3 regions of the Kitasatospora sp. NPDC002543 genome follow, and region 1 is predicted to be linked to each of the others. Evidence: predicted binding sites of a transcription regulator. Region 1 holds the regulator's gene; each other region holds the start of a gene.
The links. The regulator HrcA, encoded in region 1, represses chaperone genes, less so after heat shock. The targets are predictions, from matches to a motif close to TTNGCACTCNGNNNNNCNGAGTGCNAA.
Positions count from the first base shown of each region.

Region 2: groL (chaperonin GroEL) is a predicted target of HrcA. The motif match lies at 5,239-5,265, and genes of this name have one in related genera.
Region 3: groES (co-chaperone GroES) is a predicted target of HrcA. The motif match lies at 3,469-3,495, and genes of this name have one in related genera.

Region 1 covers NZ_JBSFWR010000017.1:2,387-10,208, forward strand. Annotated here, with positions in the region: gene ACWD4P_RS10320 (16S rRNA (uracil(1498)-N(3))-methyltransferase) at 1-637, opposite strand, end outside; gene dnaJ (molecular chaperone DnaJ) at 717-1,856, opposite strand; gene hrcA (heat-inducible transcriptional repressor HrcA) at 1,931-2,965, opposite strand; gene htpX (zinc metalloprotease HtpX) at 3,256-4,176, shown strand; gene pspAB (PspA-associated protein PspAB) at 4,292-4,876, shown strand; gene ACWD4P_RS10345 (DUF3097 domain-containing protein) at 4,908-5,741, shown strand; gene ACWD4P_RS10350 (Uma2 family endonuclease) at 5,732-6,289, opposite strand; gene hemW (radical SAM family heme chaperone HemW) at 6,330-7,559, opposite strand; gene ACWD4P_RS10360 (AMP-dependent synthetase/ligase) at 7,685-7,822, opposite strand, start outside.
Region 2 covers NZ_JBSFWR010000001.1:157,976-165,797, reverse strand. Annotated here, with positions in the region: gene ACWD4P_RS00720 (alpha,alpha-trehalose-phosphate synthase (UDP-forming)) at 1-1,383, opposite strand, end outside; gene ACWD4P_RS00715 (glucosyl-3-phosphoglycerate synthase) at 1,433-2,470, opposite strand; SAM riboswitch class I at 2,582-2,717, shown strand; gene thrC (threonine synthase) at 2,734-4,029, shown strand; gene ACWD4P_RS00705 (MoaD/ThiS family protein) at 4,077-4,355, shown strand; gene ACWD4P_RS00700 (cold-shock protein) at 4,894-5,097, shown strand; gene groL (chaperonin GroEL) at 5,421-7,043, shown strand; gene ACWD4P_RS00690 (hypothetical protein) at 7,158-7,514, shown strand; gene ACWD4P_RS00685 (HD domain-containing protein) at 7,511-7,822, opposite strand, start outside.
Region 3 covers NZ_JBSFWR010000037.1:16,105-23,926, reverse strand. Annotated here, with positions in the region: gene tsaD (tRNA (adenosine(37)-N6)-threonylcarbamoyltransferase complex transferase subunit TsaD) at 1-525, shown strand, start outside; gene ACWD4P_RS17725 (hypothetical protein) at 522-824, shown strand; gene ACWD4P_RS17720 (polysaccharide deacetylase family protein) at 863-1,768, shown strand; gene ACWD4P_RS17715 (THUMP-like domain-containing protein) at 1,775-2,941, opposite strand; gene ACWD4P_RS17710 (hypothetical protein) at 3,024-3,377, opposite strand; gene groES (co-chaperone GroES) at 3,637-3,942, shown strand; gene groL (chaperonin GroEL) at 4,060-5,688, shown strand; gene ACWD4P_RS17695 (LysR family transcriptional regulator) at 5,821-6,813, shown strand; gene ACWD4P_RS17690 (WhiB family transcriptional regulator) at 6,911-7,237, opposite strand; gene ACWD4P_RS17685 (response regulator transcription factor) at 7,800-7,822, shown strand, end outside.

The DNA of each region.
Region 1 (7,822 bases):
AGGCCGCCAGCTCCTCCGGGGAGACCCCGCCCTCCGGGCCGACCACCAGCACGATGTCCCCGCCCCGCGGCAGCCCGGCGTGCGCCAGCGGCTCGGCGCCCTCCTCGTGCAGCACGGCGGCGAACGCGGCCTCCATCAGCACCGGCACCAGTTGCCGGGTGGTCATCACGTCCCGGACCAGGGGGAAGCGCAGCCGGCGGGACTGCTTGCCCGCCTCCCGGGCGGTGGCCCGCCACTTGGCGAGCGCCTTGGCGCCGCGGTCGCCCTTCCACTGGGTGATGCAGCGCGAGGCGGACCACGGGATCACCACGTCCACGCCGACCTCGGTCATCGTCTCCACGGCCAGCTCGCCGCGGTCGCCCTTGGGCAGCGCCTGGACGACCACGATCCGCGGCGCGGGCTCCGGCTCCCGGCGCACGGCGGCGACCGTCACGTCGATCGCGTCCTTGCCGAGCACCTCGGCGACCGCGCCGTCCACCCCGAGCCCGAGCCCGTCGGCCAGGGTCACCGCCTCGCCCGGCGTCAGCCGCTTGACCGCGGCCGCGTGCCGCCCCTCCGGGCCGTCCAGACGCACCACGGCCCCGGGCACGGCGGTGGCGATCCGCTCGGTCTCGACGAAGAAGACGGGCGCGGTCATGACGGGGGAACCTCCGGGAGTGGGACGGGAACACCGAAGGGGTGCCGGGGATCCTCCCCCGGCACCCCTCCGCGGACGACTACCGGCCGTTGAAGGCGTCCTTCAGCCGGGAGAACAGGCCCTGCTGGCCCGGCGCGAACTGGCCGGACGGCCGCTCCTCGCCGCGCAGCACCGCGAGGCGGCGCAGCAGCTCCTCCTGCTCGGCGTCGAGCTTGCTGGGGGTCTTCACCTCGACGTGCACTATCAGGTCGCCCCGGCCGCCGCCGCGCAGGTGGGTGATGCCCCGGCCGTGCAGCGGGATCGACTGGCCGGACTGGGTGCCGGGCCGGATGTCGACCTCCTCCAGGCCGTCCAGGGTCTGCAGCGGCACCTGGGTGCCGAGCGCGGCCGCCGTCATCGGGATGGTGACGGTGCAGTGCAGGTCGTCCCCGCGCCGCTGGAAGATGGCGTGGGTGGTCTCGGCGATCTCGACGTAGAGGTCGCCGGCCGGGCCGCCGCCGGGGCCGACCTCGCCCTCGCCGGCCAGCTGGATCCGGGTGCCGTTGTCGACACCGGCCGGGATCTTGACGGTCAGGGTGCGGCGGGCGCGCACGCGGCCGTCGCCGGCGCACTCCGGGCACGGGGTCGGCACGACGGTGCCGAAGCCCTGGCACTGCGGGCAGGGGCGGGAGGTCATGACCTGGCCCAGGAAGGACCGGGTGACCTGGGAGACCTCGCCCTTGCCGCGGCACATGTCACAGGTCTGCGCGGAGGTGCCGGGGGCCGCGCCCTCGCCGCTGCAGGTGGTGCAGGTGACGGCGGTGTCGACCTGGAGCTCCTTGGTGGTGCCGAAAGCGGCCTCCTCCAGGGTGATCTCCAGCCGGATCATGGCGTCCTGGCCGCGGCGGGTGCGCGAGCGCGGGCCGCGCTGCCCGGCAGCGGCGCCGAAGAAGGCGTCCATGATGTCGGAGAAGCCGAAGCCCGCCGCGCCGGCGCCGAAGCCGCCCGCACCGCCTCCGCCCGGGGACAGCGGGTCCCCGCCGAGGTCGTAGACCTGGCGCTTCTGCGGATCGGAGAGCACCTCGTAGGCGGCGTTGATCTCCTTGAACCGCTCCTGCGTCTTCGGGTCCGGGTTGACGTCCGGGTGCAGTTCGCGTGCCAGGCGCCGGAACGCCTTCTTGATCTCGTCCTGCCCCGCATCCCGTCGGACGCCGAGTACCGCGTAGTAGTCCGTGGCCACCAAATGCTCCGCTTGTTCCGCCTGTAGTAGTGCTGCGACTGGACGCCACCGTTAGAACTCTAACGGCGGCCTTGCTAGGACTCGGCCAGGATCTGGCCCACGTACCGCGCCACCGCTCGCACCGCCCCCATTGTGCCCGGGTAGTCCATCCGGGTCGGACCGATCACACCCAGCTTCGCCACGCTCTCGTCGCCCGAACCGTAGCCGACCGAAACGACCGAGGTGGAATTCAGCCCCTCGTAGGCGTTCTCGCGCCCGATCCGGACCGTCATCGCGGCGTCCGCGGTCTCACCCAGGAGGCGGAGCAGGACGACCTGCTCCTCCAGGGCTTCCAGCACCGGCTGGATGGTGAGCGGGAAGTCGTGCCCGAAGCGGGTCAGGTTGGCCGTGCCGGCCAGCATGATCCGCTCCTCGTTCTGCTCGGCGAGCGTCTCGAACAGGGTCGCCAGGACCGTGCTGACGGTCGGCCGGTCGGCCTGGTCGAACAGCGCCGGCAGCTCCTCCAGCAGCCCCGGGACCTCCGGGAGGCGCCGGCCGGCGGCTCCCGCGTTGATCCGGGCCCGCAGGTCGGCCAGCACCGTCTCGCCGACCGAGCCCGGGCAGTCGACCATCCGCTGCTCGACCCGGCCGGTGTTGGTGATCAGGACCAGCATCACCTTCGCCGGGGCCAGCGCCACCAGCTCGATGTGCCGGACGGTGGAACGCGTCAGCGAGGGGTACTGCACCACCGCGACCTGCCGGGTCAGCTGGGCGAGCAGCCGCACCGTGCGGGCGACCACGTCGTCCAGGTCGACCGCGCCGTCCAGGAAGTGCCGGATGGCCCGGCGCTCGGGGGCGCTCATCGGCTTGATCTCGGCGAGCTTGTCGACGAAGAGGCGGTACCCCTTGTCGGTCGGGATGCGGCCGGCGCTGGTGTGCGGCTGGTGGATGTAACCCTCCTCCTCCAGCCCCGCCATGTCGTTGCGGACGGTCGCCGGGGAGACGCCGAGGTTGTGCCGCTCCACCAGGGCCTTGGAGCCGACCGGCTCCTCGGTGCCCACGTAGTCCTGCACGATGGCGCGGAGCACGGCGAGCTTGCGTTCGTCCAGCTGGCGGACCTCACCGGCCATGGGGCACGCACCTCCGTCTTCGCACGTTGTTCCGACTGCTTCCCTTGCTGCGGCGGGCCCCTGCGGGGAGTCCCTCGGCCCTGGCACTCTGAACAGCCGAGTGCCAAAACCGTACCTGCCAGTGTAAGGCCCGGGTCCTACGGCAGGAACGGCCCGACCGGCGTGATCCTCCCCGCAGTTCCGGACACGGCCCGCGCGGCCCCGGCGGTTCGATTCCCCGGCGCCGGGGTGGTGCCGGGAGGCCGTCCGGGTGGCAGCATCGAAAGCGACGGCGAACGGAGGAGCAAGCGATGTCGAGCTCGGGCCAGCACACCCGTTTCGCGCCCGACCGCGGCCTGACCGGCCGCATGGTCGCGACGATGTTCGTGATCGGGCTGCTGTACGTCGGTTTCACCGGCCTGCTGATCGCGCTGCTGCGCGGCGCCTGGCCACTGATCGTCCTGATCTCCGGCGGGCTGTTCGTGGCCCAGTTCTGGTTCAGCGACAAGATCACCGAACGGGCGATGGGCGCCCACCAGGTGTCCCCGGAACAGTTCCCCCAGCTGCACGGCACCGTCGACCGGCTCTGCGCCCTGGCCGACATGCCCAAACCCCGGGTGGCGGTCGCCGACAACGACATGCCGAACGCCTTCGCCACCGGCCGCAACCCGCAGAACGCGGTGGTCTGCGTGACCACCGGGCTGCTGCGCCGGCTGGAACCGGAGGAACTGGAGGGCGTCCTCGCGCACGAGCTGTCGCACGTCGCCCACCGGGACGTCGCGGTGATGACGATCGCCGGCTTCCTCGGCGTCCTCGCCGGCGCGATGACGCGGATCGCCGTGTACGGCGGGTTCATGGGCGGCGGGCGCAACAACAACGACCAGAACGCGGCCATCCTGGCGCTGATCATCCCGCTGGTGTCGATCGTCGTCTACGCGATCAGCTTCCTGCTCACCCGGCTGCTGTCCCGCTACCGCGAACTCGCCGCCGACCGGGCCGCCGCCCAGCTCACCGGCCGGCCCAGCGCCCTGGCCTCGGCGCTCACCAAGGTGACCGGGCAGATCGCGGCCATCCCCAGCAAGGACCTGCGCCAGGCCCAGGCCTACAACGCCTTCTACTTCGCCCCCGCGCTGAGCGCCCGGGAGACCGCCTCGCAACTGCTGTCCACCCACCCGAGCCTGGAGAAGCGGCTGGAGCAGCTGGCGCGGATCTCCGAGCAGCTCGGCCGCTGACGCCCGCCGTTCGGCCCTCCCGAATCCGTCCCGCCCGAGGCTTCCGTCCCGAGGCTTCCGCCCCGAAACCGTCCTCCCGAAACCGTCCCGTCCCGTCCGTCCCGAAAGGACCGCCGTGGGAATCCTGGACACGCTGTTCGGCCGTACCAAGCCCGTCAAGCCCGACCTCGACCAGCTGTTCGGCGTGCCGTCCGCCGCGCTCACCCTGGAGGCCGGGGCCGGGTTCACCCCCACCGGGCTCGGCTCGGTCTGCTTCGCGGCCGTCGAGGGAGCCGCCTTCGTCCAGGTCGAGCAGCAGGTGCGGGCGCTGCTGGACGCCGACACCGAGCGCGGCGGCGTCCCGGTGGAGGCCTCCAAGGACGACTACGGCTACTCCTGGCTGCTCGCCCGGCACCGGCCCGAGGAGCTGCCGGAGCTGGTGAACGACCTGCACGCGGTCAACAGCGAGCTGGAGGCCAACGGCTTCGGCCCGCAGCTGCTCTGCTCGCTGGTCGCCTTCCGCGACCCGCAGGGGCGCTCGCTGGCCCTGGTCTACCTCTACAAGCGGGGGACGTTCTACCCCTTCGCGCCGATGCCCGGCGGCGGGGAGAAGCGCGACAGCCCGTTGGAGCTGCAGGTCAACGCGATGCTCGGGAACGACCTGCGGCTGGAGAAGGACCTCGGCCGCTGGTTCCCGGTCTGGGGCGCGCCGGGCCTCTGACGGGCCGTCCGCCGTCCCTATGATCACCCGTATGCGCAGCCGCCAGTACGGACCCGACCTGACCCCGCCGTGGAAGAAGCAGCAGCCCGCCCCGGAGGTGCCCGCCGAGCGGGACCTGGTGGTCGAGGAGGCCTCGACCGGTTTCTGCGGGGCGGTGGTGCGCTGCGAGAAGACCGCCGAGGGGTTCACCGTCACCCTGGAGGACCGGTTCGGCAAGCACCGGGTGTTCCCGCTGGTGCCGCGCGGCTTCCTGCTGGAGGGCCGGGTCGTCACCCTGGTCCGCCCGGCCGGCCCGGCGGCGCCCCGCACCCCGGCCCGCACCGCCTCCGGCTCGATCGCCGTCCCGAACGCCCGCGCCCGGGTGGCCCGCGAGTCCCGCATCTACGTGGAGGGCCGGCACGACGCGGAGCTGGTCGAGCGGGTCTGGGGCGACGACCTGCGGGTCGAGGGCGTCGTCGTCGAGTACCTGCGCGGCATCGACGACCTGCCCGCGATCGTCGCCGACTTCGCCCCCGGCCCGGGGCGGCGCCTCGGCGTCCTGGTCGACCACCTGCTCCCCGGCACCAAGGAGCACCGCATCGCCGCCCGGGTCACCGGCGACTCCGTGCTGGTCGTCGGCCACCCCTACATCGACGTCTGGCAGGCCGTGAAGCCCTCCAGCGTGGGCATCCCCGCCTGGCCCGACGTCCCGATGGGCGAGGACTGGAAGGAGGGCACCTGCCGCCGCCTCGGCTGGCCGGTCGACACCCCGGCGGCCTGGAAGCACATCCTGTCCAAGGTGAACAGCTACCGGGACCTGGAGCCCGCGCTGCTCGGCCGCGTGGAGGAGCTGATCGACTTCACGGCCCTGCCGGGTCAGGAGTAGGTCCGGAACTCCGAGGTGTCGAGCGTGATGCCCAGCAGGTCCAGCCGGATGGGGTCACCGAACTTGCTGGTTCGCTCGACCGTGTAGTCCGGCAGCCCCGAGACACTCTCCCGGGTCGGCTCGGTCAGGAGCACGCACACGGCCTTGATCGGGTCCACGACCAGGTAGACCGGGACCGCACCCTCGGCATAGAGCTCCCGCTTGGTCCGGTAGTCGCGGAGCACGCTGGTCTTCGAGACGACCTCGGCCACCAGGGTGAGGGCGGGCGCGGGGACCAGACGGCCCCCGCCTTCGAAGGCATCCCGCTCGAACACGACCAGGTCCGGCTGAGGCTCACTCGTCAGTCCGGGAAGGTCGACGTCCTGCGTGGTCAGTCGATGCCACCTGGCCCGGGGGAGCTGGTCGCGAATGGCCTCGACAATGATGTTGTGGACCAGGTCCGGCCCGGCCATCATCACGATTTCCCCCCTGATGAGCTCGGCCTTGAAGCCTTCGGGGACCTCCAGGTTCTCGAAGATCCCCGTCACCCGGTCATCGATGGCGGTCATTGCGCGCTCCCTCCGACGGCTGACACCACGTTAACGACAATCAGTCCACCAGGTCACGCACCACCGCGTCCGCCAGCAGCCGCCCCTGGAGGGTCAGGGCGGCGCGGCCCCGGGCATGGGGCCCGGCGGCGAGGAGTCCGTCGGCGAGGGCCCGGTCGGCGGCCTCGCGGCCGGCGGCGGTGAGCAGGTCGAGGGAGACCCCCTCGACCAGGCGCAGTTCGAGCAGGATGCGCTCGACCCGGCGGTCCTCCTCGGCCAGCACCTCCCGGCCCAGGCCCGGGGTGCGGCCCTCGGCGAGGGCCTGCGCGTAGGCGGCCGGGTGCTTGGCGTTCCACCAGCGGACGCCGCCGACGTGGCTGTGGGCGCCGGGGCCGGCGCCCCACCAGTCGGCGCCGGTCCAGTACAGCTCGTTGTGGCGGCAGCGGCCCTCCGGGGTGGTGGCCCAGTTGGACACCTCGTACCAGGAGTAGCCGGCGGCGGCGAGCGCCTCCTCGGCGATCAGGTAGCGGTCGGCGTGCACGTCGTCGTCGATCATCGGCAGCTCGCCGCGCTTGACCCGGGCGGCGAGCCGGGTGCCCTCCTCGACGATCAGCGAGTACGCGGAGACGTGGTCGGGACCGGCGCCGATGGCGGCGTCCAGGGAGGCCCGCCAGTCGTCGTCGGACTCGCCCGGGGTGCCGTAGATGAGGTCCAGGTTGACGTGCTCGAAGCCGGCCGCGCGGGCCTCGGCCACGCAGGCCTCGGGACGGCCCGGGGTGTGGTGGCGGTCGAGCAGCTTCAGCACGTGCGGCCGGGCGCTCTGCATGCCGAAGGAGAGCCGGTTGTAGCCGCCCTCGCGCAGTTCGGCCAGGTACGCCGGGTCCACCGACTCCGGGTTGGCCTCGGTGGTGACCTCGGCGTCCTCGGCGAGCCCGAACTCCTCGCGGACCGCGGCGAGCATCTTCACCAGGTCGCGGGCGGGCAGCAGGGTCGGGGTGCCGCCGCCGAGGAAGACGGTCCGCACCGGGAGGTCCGCGTCCCCCAGCACCTTGCGGGCGAGGCGGATCTCGGCGACCACGTTGTCCGCGTACGTCTCCTGCGAGGCGACCGCCCCGGAGGAGCGCAGCTCGGTGGCAGTGTAGGTGTTGAAGTCGCAGTAGCCGCAGCGGCTGGCGCAGTAGGGCACGTGCAGGTAGAAGCCGAACGGCCGCGAGCCCAGCCCGTCGAGGGCGTGCGCGGGCAGGGAACCGTCGGACGGCACCGGTTCGCCGTCGGGGAGTGCGGAGGGCATGAGCCCATTGTCCCGTACGGCCCGACCGAATCGGCGGGCCGTACGGGAGCCGGGCCCCTCACACCTCGCCGGCGGGGCCTCCCGGGCCCTTTCGGCGGGCCGCTCAGGCCTCGTTGGCGGGCCGCTCAGGCCTCGTTGGCGCCCGCGTACATCGCGGTCACCGCGTCCGCGTAGGTCCGCTCGACCACCGGGCGCTTGATCTTCAGGCTCGGGGTGAGCTCGCCGTGCTCGATGTCGAGGTCGCGCGGCAGCAGGTGGAACTT
Region 2 (7,822 bases), on a different contig from region 1:
GCGCTCCTCCGGGCTCATGACGAGGCCGGTGTGGAGGGCCTCGGCCGTGGCGATGACGTCGTACGGGTTGACGGTGAGGGCGTCGTCCCCGAGTTCGGTGTGGGCGCCGGCCTCGCGGGAGAGCACGAGGGCGCAGCCGCGGTCGGAGACCACCGGGACTTCCTTGGCGACCAGGTTCATGCCGTCGCGGATGGGGTTGACCAGGGCGACGTCGGCCAGGCGGTAGGCGGCGAGGGAACGCGGGAAGTCGTCGTCGACGTGGAGGATCAGGGGCTGCCAGGTGGGGGTGGCGAACTCGGCGTTGACGGCCTCGGCGAGCTCCTGGACCCGGGCGGTGTAGGCGCGGTACTCGGCGAGGTCGGTGCGGGAGGGGTAGGCGAAGGCGATGTGCACCACCCGGTCGTGCCACTCGGGGCGGGTGCGGAGCAGGTGCCGGTAGGCCTCGAGGCCGCGGACGATGTTCTTGCTCAGCTCGGTGCGGTCCACCCGGACGATGGTGCGGCGGTCGCCGACGGCCTCGCGCAGGGCCGCGAGGCGCTCGTCGACGTCGGGGCGGTGGGCGCGTTCGCGCAGGAAGTCGGCGTCGGCGCCGAGGGCGTGGACGCCCAGGGCGGTGGTGCGGCGGTCGTGGGTGACGGTGAGCGCGTCGTGGTCGACGTCCGCGCCGAGGAGGTCCTCGCAGCAGGCGGCGAAGGCGCGGGCCCAGCGCTCGGTGAGGAAGCCGGCCCGGTCGGCGCCCAGGATGCCGGTGAGGACGGCCCGGGCGACGTCGTCGGGCAGCAGCCGGTAGTACTCGGGCGGGGCCCAGGGGGTGTGCGAGAAGTGGCCGATCCGCAGGTCGGGGCGGGCCGCGCGGAGCAGGGCCGGGACCAGGGAGAGGTGGTAGTCCTGGACGAGGACCGCGGCGCCCGGGGCCGCTTCGGCGGCGAGGGCTTCGGCGAAGGCCTCGTTGTAGGCCCGGTAGGCGGCCCACTCGGTGCGGAAGCCGGCGTCGAAGGAGGGCGCGGTCGGGGTCGCGTAGAGCAGGTGGTGGACGAACCACAGGGTGGAGTTGGCGACGCCGTTGTAGGCGCGGGCGAAGGTCCGCGGGTCGATGTCCAGCATCCGGACGGCCTGGCCGCCGACCTCGTGGCCGGCCAGGTCGAGGCGGCCGTGCGGCGCCTCGGCGGCGGCTCTGCGGTCGGAGTCGTTGAGGGCCGCGCACACCCAGACGGCGTTCGGGTCCCCGATGGCGGAGAGGCCGGAGACCAGGCCGCCGCCGCCCCGGCGCAGGGTCAGCGTGCCGTCGTCGGCGGTGCCGAAGGACACCGGTCCCCGGTTGGAGGCGACCAGGACGGGGGCGGTGCCGGTCGCGCTCGAACGGTTGGTCGTGAGATCGCCCATGGTTGGGATGTTGCCGGGGGTTCGGGGTGGCAAACCCCGTCGGGGCCCCTCAGTGCCGGGTCGCGTATTCGGGGACGGTGTGCATCGGGGGGCGTTCCAGGGCGATCACCGGGTGGGTGTGGGCGGTGAAGGCGCGCGTCTCCGGGTCGCGGGTGAACTGGGTGAGGTGGGGGTGGACGAGGTCGGCGGAGGCCTTGAGGCGGTGGGTGCGGTCGAGGCGTTCCAGGGCGGTCCGGTAGATGGTGGCGGCCATCCGGCCGAGGGCCTGGCCGTCCTGGTGGCGGTGGTGCCGGACGCCGACGTCCACCTGGGCCAGGGCGTCCAGGCCGGCCAGTTCCAGGGCGTCGACCAGCAGGCCGAGTTCGACGCCGTAGCCGGTGGGGAAGGGCAGCCGTTCGAGCAGTGAGCGGCGGGCCGCGTACTCGCCGCCGAGCGGCTGGACGAAACCGGCGAGTTCCGGCCAGTGGAGGTTGAGCAGGGGGCGGGCGACGAGTTCGGTGACCCGGCCGCCGCCGGCGGGCAGGACGGCGCCCTCCGACTCCAGCGGGCGGTCGTACATGGCCTTGACCAGCTGGATGGACTCGTCGGTGAGCAGCGGGCCGACGATGCCCGAGACGAGGGCCGGGTCGAACTCGCGCAGGTCCGCGTCCACGAAGCAGACGATGTCGCCGTGGGTGACCAGCAGCGACCGCCAGAGCACCTCGCCCTTGCCGGGGACGGCGGGCAGCCGGGGCAGCACGGCGTCGCGGTGCTCGACCCGGGCGCCGGCCTGGGCGGCGACGGCGGCGGTGGCGTCGGTGGAGCCGGAGTCGACGACGACGAGTTCGTCGACGAGCGGGAGCCGCTCCATCAGCTCGCGGCGGATGGTGCGGACGATGTCGCCGACGGTGGCCTCCTCGTCCAGGGCGGGGAGGACGACGCTGACGGTGCGGCCGGTGCGCTCCTTGGCCGCGAGGAGGGTGCGCACCGGCCGGTCGGCCGCGCTCCAGGAGCGGCGGCGGAGCCAGGACGCCGCCTGCGGGAGGAGCTCGGGGGTCGGTTCGGCGGGCACGGAGTTCTCCTCGGCGGGGTCGGTGGGACGGGCCATCTCGCGTGGCGGACGGTCCCGTTCAGGATTGACGCCTTCGGATACAGTCTTCGTACAGCGGTCGGACCTTTGCACGCCGGGGTCTCCGTTGAGCACCACCACAATTTCACAAGCTCATCCAGAGGGACTGAGGGAACGGCCCGTTGACGTCCCGGCAACCTTCTCGCGCGGCCGTCGACGACAGGCCCCGGCGGGACAGGTGCCAATTCCGGCCCGTGTCGCGACCGCGACCCGGGGAAGATGAGGAGAGAGGCCTCGCCATCATGGCTACCACTGGGACGACCCTTTCCGGCACCGCACCGGTTTCCGTCGACCTCGGCCCCGCCGCCGCGCTGTCCTGTCGCGAGTGCGGCACCCGCTTCCCGCTCGGCCCCAGCTTCGCCTGCCTGGAGTGCTTCGGCCCGCTGGAGATCGCCTACGAGTTCGGCAGCGAGGGTGCCGAGGAGCTGCGCAAGCGGATCGAGGCCGGTCCGGCGTCCATCTGGCGGTACGCGCCGCTGCTGCCGGTTCCGGCCGACGTCGCGTCGAAGCCCAACCTGAACCCGGGGTGGACCCCGCTGGTGAAGGCGGACAACCTGGGCCGGGAGCTCGGGTTCACCGCCCAGCTGCACATCAAGGACGACTCCGGGAACCCGACCCACTCGTTCAAGGACCGCGTGGTCGCCTGCGCGATCGAGGCGGCCCGGGCGTTCGGGTACACCACGCTGTCCTGCTCCTCCACCGGCAACCTGGCCGGCGCGGTGGGTGCGGCGGCGGCCCGGGCCGGGTTCCGGTCCTGCGTGTTCATCCCGCACGACCTGGAGCAGGGCAAGGTCGTCATGGCCGGGGTGTACGGCGGCGAGCTGGTCGGCATCGAGGGCAACTACGACGACGTGAACCGCTTCTGCTCGGAGCTGATCGGCGACCCGGCCGGCGAGGGCTGGGGCTTCGTCAACGTGAACCTGCGGCCGTACTACGGCGAGGGCTCCAAGACGCTGGCGTACGAGATCTGCGAGCAGCTCGGCTGGCGGCTGCCGGAGCAGATCGTCATCCCGATCGCCTCGGGCTCGCAGCTGACGAAGATCGACAAGGGCCTCCAGGAGCTGATCAAGCTCGGCCTGGTCGAGAACCGGCCGTACCGGATCTTCGGGGCCCAGGCCGAGGGCTGCTCGCCGGTGTCGGCCGCGTTCAAGGCCGGCCGGGACGTGATCAAGCCGGTCAAGCCGAACACCATCGCCAAGTCGCTGGCGATCGGCAACCCGGCCGACGGCCCGTACGTGCTGGACATCGCCCGCCGCACCGGCGGCGCGGTGGAGGACGTCACGGACGCCGAGGTCGTGGCGGCGATCAGGCTGCTGGCGCGGACCGAGGGCGTCTTCGCCGAGACCGCGGGCGGCGTGACCGTCGGCGTGCTGAAGAAGCTGGTCGAGACCGGGCAGCTGGATCCGGCCAAGGAGACCGTCGCGATCAACACCGGCGACGGCCTGAAGACCCTGGACGCCGTCTCCGACGCCGGGATGACCGCCGTCATCCGCCCGACGCTGGACTCGTTCCGCGCCGCCGGCCTCGTGTCCGCCTGAACCACCCCGGAACCACCCCAGCAAGGCCAGCCCCCGCAAGGAGAGTCATGAGCGCCAACGTCCGCATTCCCACCATCCTGCGCACCTACACCGGCGGCGCCGCCGAGGTGACCGCCGAGGGCGCCACCCTGGCCGAGGTCGTCGCCGACCTGGAGAAGAACCACGCGGGCATCTCGGCCCGCATCCTGGACGACACCGGCAAGCTGCGCCGCTTCGTGAACGTCTACGTGAACGACGACGACGTGCGCTTCGCCGAGGGCCTGGCGACCGAGATCGGGGACGGCGCCAGCGTCTCGATCATCCCGGCGGTGGCCGGCGGCTGCTGAGCCGTTCCCGAGTAGCCCGCGGTCGCCCGCGCGTACGGAATTCCGTTCCCCGTATGCGCGGGCGACCGCTCGCATTCCGGCTGGAATATTTCCGGGTCGAGTCGGAGTAGAGTGTGGCTCGGCTGGGAACAGGGTTTCCCTTTCGGCCCCCGCAGTGCTCGGCCCGGGGGCGCCCGGCCGTGGGGCGCGGCCCGGGAAACATGTCAGGCAGATGTCAGAATTCCCGCGATCATTTGGGTAATTCGTCCGCTATGTCCGGCGTGGAATGCCGAGATTATTCCGGTTCGGCCCGGCCTGTCCCTTGACGCCCCGGCGGAATTACCGGTGGCTGACCCTGTTGCAGAGGGCGTCGATCCGGATACATTCAGCGGCGGTCGACGCAATCAGCCGCCCGCCGGAAGCCGCCTGGCGTCCTGCACGGAGGGTTGCGGCGTGCACGGCTGCGCCCAGGGGGGGTTCCCCGGGCCGGCCTTCAACCAACCCGGGCCCGCGACCTGCGGGCGCGTGAAGGGCCAGCACAGCACTAGGGGAGTTCGGAATGGCTCAGGGCACCGTCAAGTGGTTCAACGCGGAGAAGGGCTACGGCTTCATCGCGGTCGACGGTGGTGCGGACGTCTTCGTCCACTACAGCGCGATCCAGATGGACGGCTACCGCACCCTCGAGGAGGGCCAGCGGGTCGAGTTCGAGATCTCTCAGGGACAGAAGGGCCCGCAGGCGGACATGGTCCGCGCCGCGGTCTGACCCCTTCCGGCTCCAGGAGCTCGGCGCGGCCCTACGGCTGGTGACCACTCGCTTCTCGACGGGCCCGTGCGACACGCGTCGTACGGGCCCGTCGGCGTTCCCCGGAAGCCCCTCGCGGCGGCTCGCGGATCGCCGATTGGGCTTGCACTCGACCCAGGGGAGTGCTAATCATTGGCGTTAGCACTCACAGTGTGAGAGTGACAGCGGACCGGGTCGGTGAGGCCCCCGGGAGCGGAGGGGAATGAACCTCCGCACACCAGGGCCGTCCGTCGCGGGCACCCCTTGGTCCGAGCAGTCGACCGTGTCCCGGAGGACCACTTCTGATGGCCAAGATCATCGCCTTTGATGAGGAAGCTCGCCGCGGCCTTGAGCGTGGCATGAACCAGCTCGCCGACGCGGTGAAGGTCACGCTCGGCCCCAAGGGCCGCAACGTCGTGCTGGAGAAGAAGTGGGGCGCCCCCACGATCACCAACGACGGTGTCTCCATCGCCAAGGAGATCGAGCTCGAGGACCCGTACGAGAAGATCGGTGCGGAGCTCGTCAAGGAGGTCGCCAAGAAGACGGACGACGTCGCGGGTGACGGCACCACCACCGCCACCGTGCTCGCCCAGGCCCTGGTTCGCGAGGGTCTGCGCAACGTCGCCGCCGGCGCCAACCCGATGGCCCTGAAGCGCGGCATCGAGAAGGCCGTCGCGGCCGTCTCCGACCAGCTGCTGGCCCAGGCCAAGGACGTGGAGACCAAGGAGCAGATCGCCTCCACCGCCTCCATCTCCGCCGCTGACACCCAGATCGGCGAGCTGATCGCCGAGGCCATGGACAAGGTCGGCAAGGAAGGCGTCATCACCGTCGAGGAGAGCAACACCTTCGGTCTGGAGCTCGAGCTCACCGAGGGCATGCGCTTCGACAAGGGCTACATCTCCGCCTACTTCGCCACCGACCTGGAGCGCATGGAGGCGACGTTCGAGGACCCGTACATCCTCATCGCCAACTCCAAGATCGGCTCGGTCAAGGACCTGCTCCCGCTGCTGGAGAAGGTCATGCAGAGCGGCAAGCCGCTCGTCATCATCGCCGAGGACGTCGAGGGCGAGGCCCTGTCGACCCTGGTCGTGAACAAGATCCGTGGCACCTTCAAGTCCGTCGCCGTCAAGGCCCCGGGCTTCGGTGACCGCCGCAAGGCCATGCTCGGCGACATCGCCATCCTCACCGGTGGCACCGTCATCTCCGAGGAGGTCGGCCTCAAGCTGGAGAACGCCGGCATCGACCTGCTGGGCACCGCCCGCAAGGTGGTCATCACCAAGGACGAGACCACCATCGTCGACGGCGGCGGCGACAGCGAGCAGGTCGCGGGCCGCGTGAACCAGATCCGCGCCGAGATCGAGAACAGCGACTCGGACTACGACCGCGAGAAGCTCCAGGAGCGCCTCGCCAAGCTGGCCGGCGGCGTGGCCGTCATCAAGGCCGGCGCGGCCACCGAGGTGGAGCTCAAGGAGCGCAAGCACCGCATCGAGGACGCCGTCCGCAACGCCAAGGCCGCCGTCGAGGAGGGCATCGTCGCCGGTGGTGGCGTCGCCCTGCTGCAGGCCGGTGTCGCGTTCGACAAGCTGGAGCTGGACGGCGACGAGGCCACCGGTGCCAACATCGTCAAGGTCGCGCTGGAGGCCCCGATCAAGCAGATCGCGACCAACGCCGGCCTGGAGGGTGGCGTCGTGGTGGAGAAGGTGCGCAACCTCCCCGCCGGTCACGGCCTGAACGCCGCCACCAACGAGTACGTCGACCTGGTCGCCGAGGGCATCATCGACCCGGCCAAGGTCACCCGCTCCGCGCTGCAGAACGCCGCCTCCATCGCGGCGCTGTTCCTCACCACCGAGGCCGTCATCGCCGACAAGCCGGAGAAGGCCGCCGCGGCCGCCGGCGGCGGCATGCCGGGCGGTGACATGGACTTCTGATCCTGATCGGGTTCCCGGTCGGATCGGCTGATCCTCGTCCGCGTGGGCGGTTCCCTTCGGGGGGCCGCCCACGCGGCGTTTCGGCGTTCGGGCGCGGCGGCGGAGAATGGACGGATGGCTGCTGACGACATCGAGACCGCCCTGCACAACGCGCGGGCACTGATCCTGGCCGACCTCACCGCGCGGGACGTGGCGGACGCCGCCGTCGTCTCGCTGGTGGAGCAGGCCGTCACCCACCGCCGCTGGTGGCTGGAGCAGTGGCCGGACGGCACCGAGTACGTGCTCGGGCTGGTCGCCCAGGACGTCCAGGACGCGCTGCTGGAGGCGTACGGGCGCTGGCCGCTGTGCGAGGACTGCGCGGCCGAGGGCGACCCGCACGCGCTGGGCGTGGAGCCCGAGCTCGGGCCGGAGCCGCACTGGGTCTGCGGCAAGCGGGGCGCCGTGGTGGCGCCGGTGGGGAAGCTCGTCTAGGGGGCGTCCCGGCAGGGCTCGGCCGCGGCCCGGAGGGCGGCGAGTTCGGCCGTCAGGTTGGTGCGGGCCGCCGCCGCGAAGCGGTCGCGGGCGGCGGGGGTGCGGTAGAGCGCGGGCAGGGCGAGCAGGTGGCGCAGGACGGCGGCCCGGCCGGCCGTGAAGTCCGGGGCGGGCACGAAGCCGTACTCCTCCCGGACGGCGGCCGCGTACGCCGCGTACGCCTCGGGGGTGCCGCCGAGGACGGCGAGGTCCGCGTCGCAGAGCACCTCGCCGTCGCGGTCGCCGGGGGCCGGGTCGTGGCCGACGGT
Region 3 (7,822 bases), on a different contig from region 1:
ACGGCCCGCGAGGGCGACCCGAAGGCGATCGCCTTCCCGCGCGGCCTGACCGGCAAGAACGACCCGGAGTACGACTTCTCCTTCTCCGGCCTGAAGACCGCCGTCGCCCGCTGGGTGGAGGCCAGGCGCCGGGCCGGCGAGGAGGTGCCGATCGCCGACGTGGCGGCGTCCTTCCAGGAGGCGGTCACCGACGTGCTCACCCGCAAGGCCGTCAAGGCGTGCAAGGACAACGGTGTCGACCACCTGATGATCGGCGGCGGCGTGGCGGCCAACTCGCGGCTGCGCGAGATGGCCCAGCAGCGCTGCGACCGGGCCGGCATCCGGCTGCGGGTGCCCCGGCCGGGCCTGTGCACCGACAACGGCGCGATGGTCGCCGCGCTGGGCTCCGAGATGGTGTGGCGCGACCGCACGCCGTCCGCCTTCGACCTGTCGGCGGACTCCTCGCTGCCGGTGACCGAGGTGCACGTCCCCCACACCGATGTCCACGGCCAGGCCTACGACGCCCTCGGCGGCGGCGCGGCATGACCGTCGCCGCGATGTGGGAGGCCCGGGCGGCGACCGGCCGAGGAGTCGAACTCGCCGCCTGGGTGCGGGAGTCGGTGCTGCCGGCCGTCCGCGGCGCGGCCGGTCTGGAACGCCTCGAACTGCTCTCCGCTCCGGGTGAGCGAGTACTGCTGATCACCTGGTGGACCGGCGAGCCGGTGCCCGTCGCCGACCCGCCGGCCGAGCTGCTCGGCCGCCCGGTGCACCGCTGGTCCTTCACCAGCGAGCATGTCGAACAGCCCGCGGTCGGGAACCGGCGGCCCGACGGCTACCGTGCATAGCTGAGAGAAGGCTGGACGGGAACCGGGAGCGGGCAGCGGTGAACAGGGACGGGCGGAGCAGGACCAGGACGTACGCGGTGGGGGCACTGGCCGTGCTGGCCTTCGCCACCGCGTGCGGCGACGGAGGCGGCGGCACCGCAGCCCCGGCCGCCGCGAGCACGCCGGCCGCGCCCCGGCCCACCGGCGCCGCGCCGACCAGCGCGGCCGCGGCCCCCACCACCGGCGCCCCGGCGGGAGCGGGCGCGGCGGCCTGGGCCAAGTGGAACCTCACCCCGCTCGCCCCCGCCCCGGCGCCGCCCGCCGACAAGCCGATCAAGCTCGAACGGACCGGCCCCGTACCGGTGTTCAGCGATGTGAAGACCAGTGACAAGGTCGTCTTCATCACCATCGACGACGGGGCCGAGAAGGACCCGAAGTTCGTCGAGATGCTCACCGACCTCAAGGTGCCGATCTCGATGTTCCTGACCAGGGACATCGTCAAGAACGACTACGCCTACTTCAAGCCGCTCCAGGCGCTGGGCAACCACATCCAGAACCACACCGTGGACCACCCGGTGATGAGCAAGATCCCGCCGGAGAAGCAGAAGGCCGAGATCTGCGACGACCAGTCCGCGCTCACCCAGCAGTACGGCACCGCCCCGCTGCTGTTCCGCCCGCCGTTCGGCGACGGCGCCAACACCCCGACCCTCAACACCTCGGTCCAGCAGTGCGGCCCGCGCGCGATCGTGCTGTGGCGCGAGTCGATGCAGATCCACGACATGCAGTACCAGGCGGCGGACAAGAAGCTGAAGCCCGGCGACATCATCCTGGCGCACTTCCGCGGCCCCAAGGAGCTCAAGGGCGCCACGATGACCCAGATGTTCGGCGACCTGCTGGCCCGGATCCAGGAGCAGGGCTTCTCGGTGGCCCGCCTGGAGGACTACATCCAGGCGCCCGCCTCGTAGCCCGGCTCAGACCGGCTGCCCCAGCATCATCAGCGGCCCGTTGTCGGTGCGGCTGAGGATCACGGTGACGGTGTTCGGCCCGGAGGGCTTGAGCTGACGGCGCAGCTCCTCCGGGGTGATCGCCATCCCGCGCTTCTTGATCACCACCGTGCCGACCGCCCGCTCGCGCAGCAGCGCCTTGAGCTTCTTGATGTTGAACGGCAGTACGTCGGTGAGCTCGAAGGCGTGCGCGTACGGGGTGGCGACCAGCTCGTCCGAGGTCAGGTAGGCGATCTTCGGGTCGATCAGCCGGCCGTTCACCTGCCCGGCGACCTCGGCCACCAGGTGGGCCCGGATCACCGCGCCGTCCGGCTCGTACAGGTAGCGCCCGACCGGGCCGGCCGGCGGGTCGGGCAGGTCGCCGCCGGTCAGAGCGGCGCCCTGCGGCAGCAGGGTGGCCCGGTGCGGGCTCGTGGCCCCGGTGCCGAACCAGAGCACCGCCTCCTTGACGTCGCCGTGGTCGGAGACCCACTCGGCCTCGGCGTCCTCCGGCACGGCCTCGTGCGGGATGCCCGGCGCGACCTTCAGCGCGCCGACCGGGGTCCGCCGGCCGGCCTCGATCGCCCAGGAGAGCGGCGGGGCGTACGCCTCGGGGTCGAACACCCGGCCGCGCGCGGTGCGCCGGGCCGGGTCGGTGAACACCGCGTCGTAGCCGGTGACGTCCACCTCGGCGACGTCCGCGCAGCGCACCTCGACCAGCTCCGCGAGGCCCAGGGCGGCGGCGTTGGCCGCGGTGGCGGCGCAGGCCGCCGGGTCCTTGTCGACGGCCAGCACCTCGATGCCCGCCCGGGCCAGCGCCAGCACGTCCCCGCCGATGCCGCAGCACAGGTCCGCCAGCCGCCGTACGCCCAGGGCCGCGAACCGCCGCGCCCGCCACTCGGCCACGCTGCGCCGGGTGGACTGCTCGACGCCGTTGGGCGTGAAGTACATCAGGTCGGCGTCCGTCCCGAACTTCGCCCGCGCCCGCTGCCGCAGCCGTGCCTGGCCGAACGCGGCCGACACCAGCTCCGCCGGGTGCTCCCGTCGCAGCCGGGTCGCCAGCGCGAGCTCCTCCTCGGGGGTGAACTCGCGCAACTCGGCGAGCAGGGCCTGGCCCTCGGGCGTCAGCAGCGGCTGGAGGTTCTCGGTGTCCACGGGCCCATTCTCGCCGGTCGGCGGGGCGGGCGGAGCGACGGCGTCCGCCGCCCGGTGCGCCCGGGTGTGCCGGGCGGCGGGTTCACCGGAGGAGGCCTGAGGAGAGCAGCGTGGGCAGTGAGAACGGGGCGGCCAGGGCGGTGGTCGCGGCGGCGACCGGGAGGAACCGGTAGCCGGACCGGAGGCTGCGGACGGCCGTCACGACGCTCACCGTGAGGGCGACCACCGGGGTGGCCAGGAAGGCCGCGCCCAGGGTGGCCCAGGCGCTGCCGTCCCCGTCGTCGCCGCCGTCGAAGCCGGCGGCGCTGCCGGCGAGGCAGACGAGGAGGAACACGGCGACCGGGAGCACCGCCCCCAGCAGGAGCAGCGCCAGCAGGGAGAGCGCCGCGTCCTTGGAGCGGGGCGGGTCCACGCGGACCGGGAGGATCGGAGTCATGGCACGAGTCTGGCGAGCCGGGCCGGGCCGCACATGAGTACGGCTACTCACCGGCTACTCACCCTCGAACCGGGGTCCTCAGGGCGCGTCGTTGGCACTCTGGTTGACTGAGTGCTAACACGGCCCTATGGTCGTCCTTGGCACTCACCACCTGGAGAGTGCTAACGCGACGACGCGTGTCTGACCCCCGCGACGGCAGACCCGCAGGATCGCCCCTACCCGTTAGAAAACCCCGTAATCTCCGAAGGGGAGCTCGGACGTGACCACCAGCAGCAAGGTTGCCATCAAGCCGCTCGAGGACCGCATCGTGGTCCAGCCGCTCGACGCCGAGACCACCACGGCCTCCGGCCTGGTTATCCCGGACACCGCCAAGGAGAAGCCCCAGGAGGGCGTCGTCCTGGCCGTCGGCCCGGGCCGCTTCGAGGACGGCCAGCGTCTGCCGCTCGACGTCGCCGTGGGTGACATCGTCCTGTACTCGAAGTACGGCGGCACCGAGGTGAAGTACCAGGGCGAGGAGTACCTGGTGCTCTCCGCCCGCGACGTTCTCGCGATCATCGAGAAGTAAGACGTCCCCGACCCGCCCCGGATCCGTGTCCTCCGTGACAGTGGCCCGGGGCGTGGTTGTTGGTTCACGTAGTTCGGCGGCCGGTGGGCCTGCCGCAGTCCCGAGGGAATAGGGAACATGGCGAAGATCCTGCAGTTCGACGAGGACGCCCGCCGCTCGCTGGAGCGCGGTGTCAACAAGCTGGCCGACACCGTCAAGGTGACCATCGGCCCCAAGGGCCGCAACGTCGTCATCGACAAGAAGTTCGGCGCCCCGACCATCACCAACGACGGTGTCACCATCGCCCGCGAGGTCGAGCTGGACGACCCGTACGAGAACCTTGGCGCGCAGCTCGTCAAGGAGGTCGCCACCAAGACCAACGACGTCGCGGGTGACGGCACCACCACCGCCACCGTGCTGGCCCAGGCCCTGGTCAACGAGGGCCTGCGGAACGTCGCCGCCGGCGCCGGCCCGGCCGCCCTGAAGAAGGGCATCGACAAGGCCGTCGCCGCCGTCTCCGAGCACCTGCTGTCCGTCGCCCGCGAGATCGAGGGCAAGGACGACGTCGCCGCCGTCGCGTCCCTCTCCGCGCAGGACACCCAGGTCGGCGAGCTGATCGCCGAGGCGATCGACAAGGTCGGCAAGGACGGTGTCATCACCGTCGAGGAGTCGAACACCTTCGGCGTGGAGCTGGACTTCACCGAGGGCATGCAGTTCGACAAGGGCTACCTGTCGCCGTACTTCGTCACCGACGCGGAGCGGCAGGAGGCGGTCCTGGAGGACCCGTACATCCTGATCAACCAGGGCAAGATCTCCTCCATCCAGGAGCTGCTGCCGCTGCTGGAGAAGATCCTCCAGGGCGGTGCCTCCAAGCCGCTGCTGATCATCGCCGAGGACGTCGACGGCGAGGCGCTGTCGACCCTGGTCGTCAACAAGATCCGTGGCACCTTCAACGCCGTCGCCGTCAAGGCCCCGGGCTTCGGCGACCGCCGCAAGGCGATCCTCGGCGACCTGGCCGTCCTGACCGGTGGCCAGGTCATCTCCGAGGAGGTCGGCCTCAAGCTCGACCAGGTCGGCCTGGACGTGCTGGGCACCGCCCGCCGCGTGACCATCACCAAGGACGAGACCACGGTCGTCGACGGCGCCGGTGACGCCGAGGCCGTCGCCGGCCGCGTCGCCCAGATCAAGGGCGAGATCGCCGCGACCGACTCCGACTGGGACCGCGAGAAGCTGCAGGAGCGCCTGGCCAAGCTGGCCGGCGGCGTCTGCGTCATCAAGGTCGGCGCCGCCACCGAGGTGGAGCTGAAGGAGCGCAAGCACCGCCTGGAGGACGCCATCTCGGCGACCCGCGCCGCGGTCGAGGAGGGCATCGTCGCCGGTGGTGGCGCCTCCCTGGTCCACGCCGCCAAGGTGCTGGAGGACGGCCTGGGCCTGTCGGGCGACGAGGCCACCGGTGTCGCCGTGGTCCGCAAGGCGCTGCACGAGCCGCTGCGCTGGATCGCCCAGAACGCCGGCCTGGAGGGCTACGTCATCACCTCCAAGGTCTCCGAGCTGGAGGCCGGCCAGGGCTACAACGCCGCCACCGGCGAGTACGGCGACCTGGTGAAGGCCGGCGTCATCGACCCGGTCAAGGTCACCCGCTCCGCCCTGGAGAACGCCGCCTCGATCGCCTCCCTGCTCCTCACCACCGAGACCCTCGTGGTGGAGAAGAAGGAGGAGGAGGCCGACAACGGCGGCCACTCGCACGGCCACGGCCACTCGCACTGAGGCTCCGACGCCTGACCGGAGGCCCGGTCCGCACCCCGCGAGGGGGAGCGGGCCGGGCCTCCGGCGTTGATCTTCATCCTTCAACTATCAGTAGAATTTTGCAGAATGCAAAGATTGCCTTATAACTGAGGCATGATCGAGGCCCGCCACCTGCGCGTCCTGCGTGCCGTCGCCCGCACCGGCTCCTTCTCCGCCGCCGCCCGCGAGCTGGGGTGCACCCAGCCCGCCATCAGTCAGCAGATGAAGGCCCTGGAGAAGTCGGTCGACACCCCGCTGGTGGTCCGCTCGGGCCGCGGGATGCAGCTCAGCGAGGCGGGACGGGTCCTGCTCAAGCATGCCACCGGAATCCTGGCCGGGCTCTCCGCCGCCGAGGAGGAGGTGGCCGCGATCGCCGGCCTGCGGGCCGGGCGGGTCCGGCTGGTGTCCTTCCCGACGGCGAGTTCCACCCTGGTGCCGCCGGCGGTCGCCCGCCTGCGGGACGGCCATCCGGGGGTGCGCGTGTCGCTGGTCGAGGCGGAGCCGCCGGAGTCGCTGGCGATGCTGCGCGGCGGCGAGTGCGAGATCGCGCTGGCCTTCCGCTACCCGCAGTCCGACGGGGCCGTCGCGGCCCCGGCGCCCGCCCACGGCACGCCGCGCGAGGCCCGGGCCGAGGCCAACCTGGAGGCCCAGCAGCTGACCGCCGGGACCGACTGGTCCGATCTGGTGGTCACCCCCCTGCTGGACGACCCGATGCTGGGCCTGCTGCCGGCCGCCCACCCGTTGGCCGGACGGGGCGTGGAGCTGGCCGAGCTGGCGGGGGAGCAGTGGATCGCCGGCTGTCCGCAGTGCCGGGGGCACCTGGTGGAGCTGTGCGCCGGAGCGGGCTTCGAGCCCCGGATCGACTTCGCGACGGACGACTACCCGGCGGTGGTCGGCCTGGTGGCGGCCGGGCTCGGAGTGGCGGTGCTGCCCCGGCTGGCGCTGCAGTCGGTACGCCCTGACGGCGTGTCGACGGTGCCGGTGCGGACGGCCTCCGGGGCGCCCGCGGTGCGCCAGGTGGTCGCGCTGACCCTGCCGGACCTGGCCGAGGTGCCGGCCGTGGCGCTGATGCTGGAGCGGCTGGCGGGGGCGGCCGCCGACCGCTGACGGTGAGTGACGGGGCTGCCGCGTCCCGCACGCACGGTGAGCCGGAAGGCTGAAGCGCCGAGAAGAAACGTTTCTTCACGGCGCTCCTGGAGTCGGGTCAGCGCTGGGCGACCGCCGGCGGGGCCAGCGGCACCTCGACCAGCCGGTGCCGCGAGCGTCCCAGCATCTCCTCGCGTTCGTCCTCGGTCATCCCGCCCCAGACGCCGTACGGCTCGCGGACCGCCAGCGCGTGCGCCGCGCACTCGGCGATCACCGGGCAGCGCATGCAGACCTCCTTGGCGCTGGCCTCGCGCGAACTGCGCGCGGCCCCGCGCTCGCCCTCGGGGTGGAAGAAGAGCGAGCTGTCCACGCCACGGCAGGCTGCGGAGAGCTGCCAGTCCCAGAGGTCCGCGTTGGGACCGGGGAGGCGGGAGAAATCTGCCATGGCTCATTCCCTTCAGAGGCTGTCGGCCGTCGGCCGGGCGTTCGGCGGGGCTGCTGCCGAGCGGTGCGGCGGGGCTTCGATGCACTGGTGTGGACACCTGGAAATATGACTTAAGGCAACTCCATGGACAAGTCACCCACACACTGGCACAACAGTCAATGACCATACGAAAGCTATAAAAACGGGCATAGTGGGCAAGGGCTCCGCCGGGCGCGCGCGTGGCAATCGGGTGGCCGACGGGCGCGCGACGTGCCGAATCGGTGTGCGGGTCGTACGCCGACCGCGCGTGAGCTGCGCAAAAGTGCGGCGTGTGCACCGCGATGCGGCTGATCGGTAATGGATTGGCCACGTACAGTGGTGGAGATGGCCCCGAAGGCCGTAACTCATTCGAGTGACGGTCGTTGGAAGTGCGGAGGCGGTTAGCGGGCGCCGGACGTCGGGAACGATCGCGGGCAGGTTGGGGCGATCAGGACGAAGTCTGTCGCCGATCGGCCGTGTCGGAGAGGTTCGTACCAGCCAGGAGGCTCAACGTGACGCGGATCAGCTGCGGAGGACGACGGTCATGACTTCCGTTCTCGTTTGCGA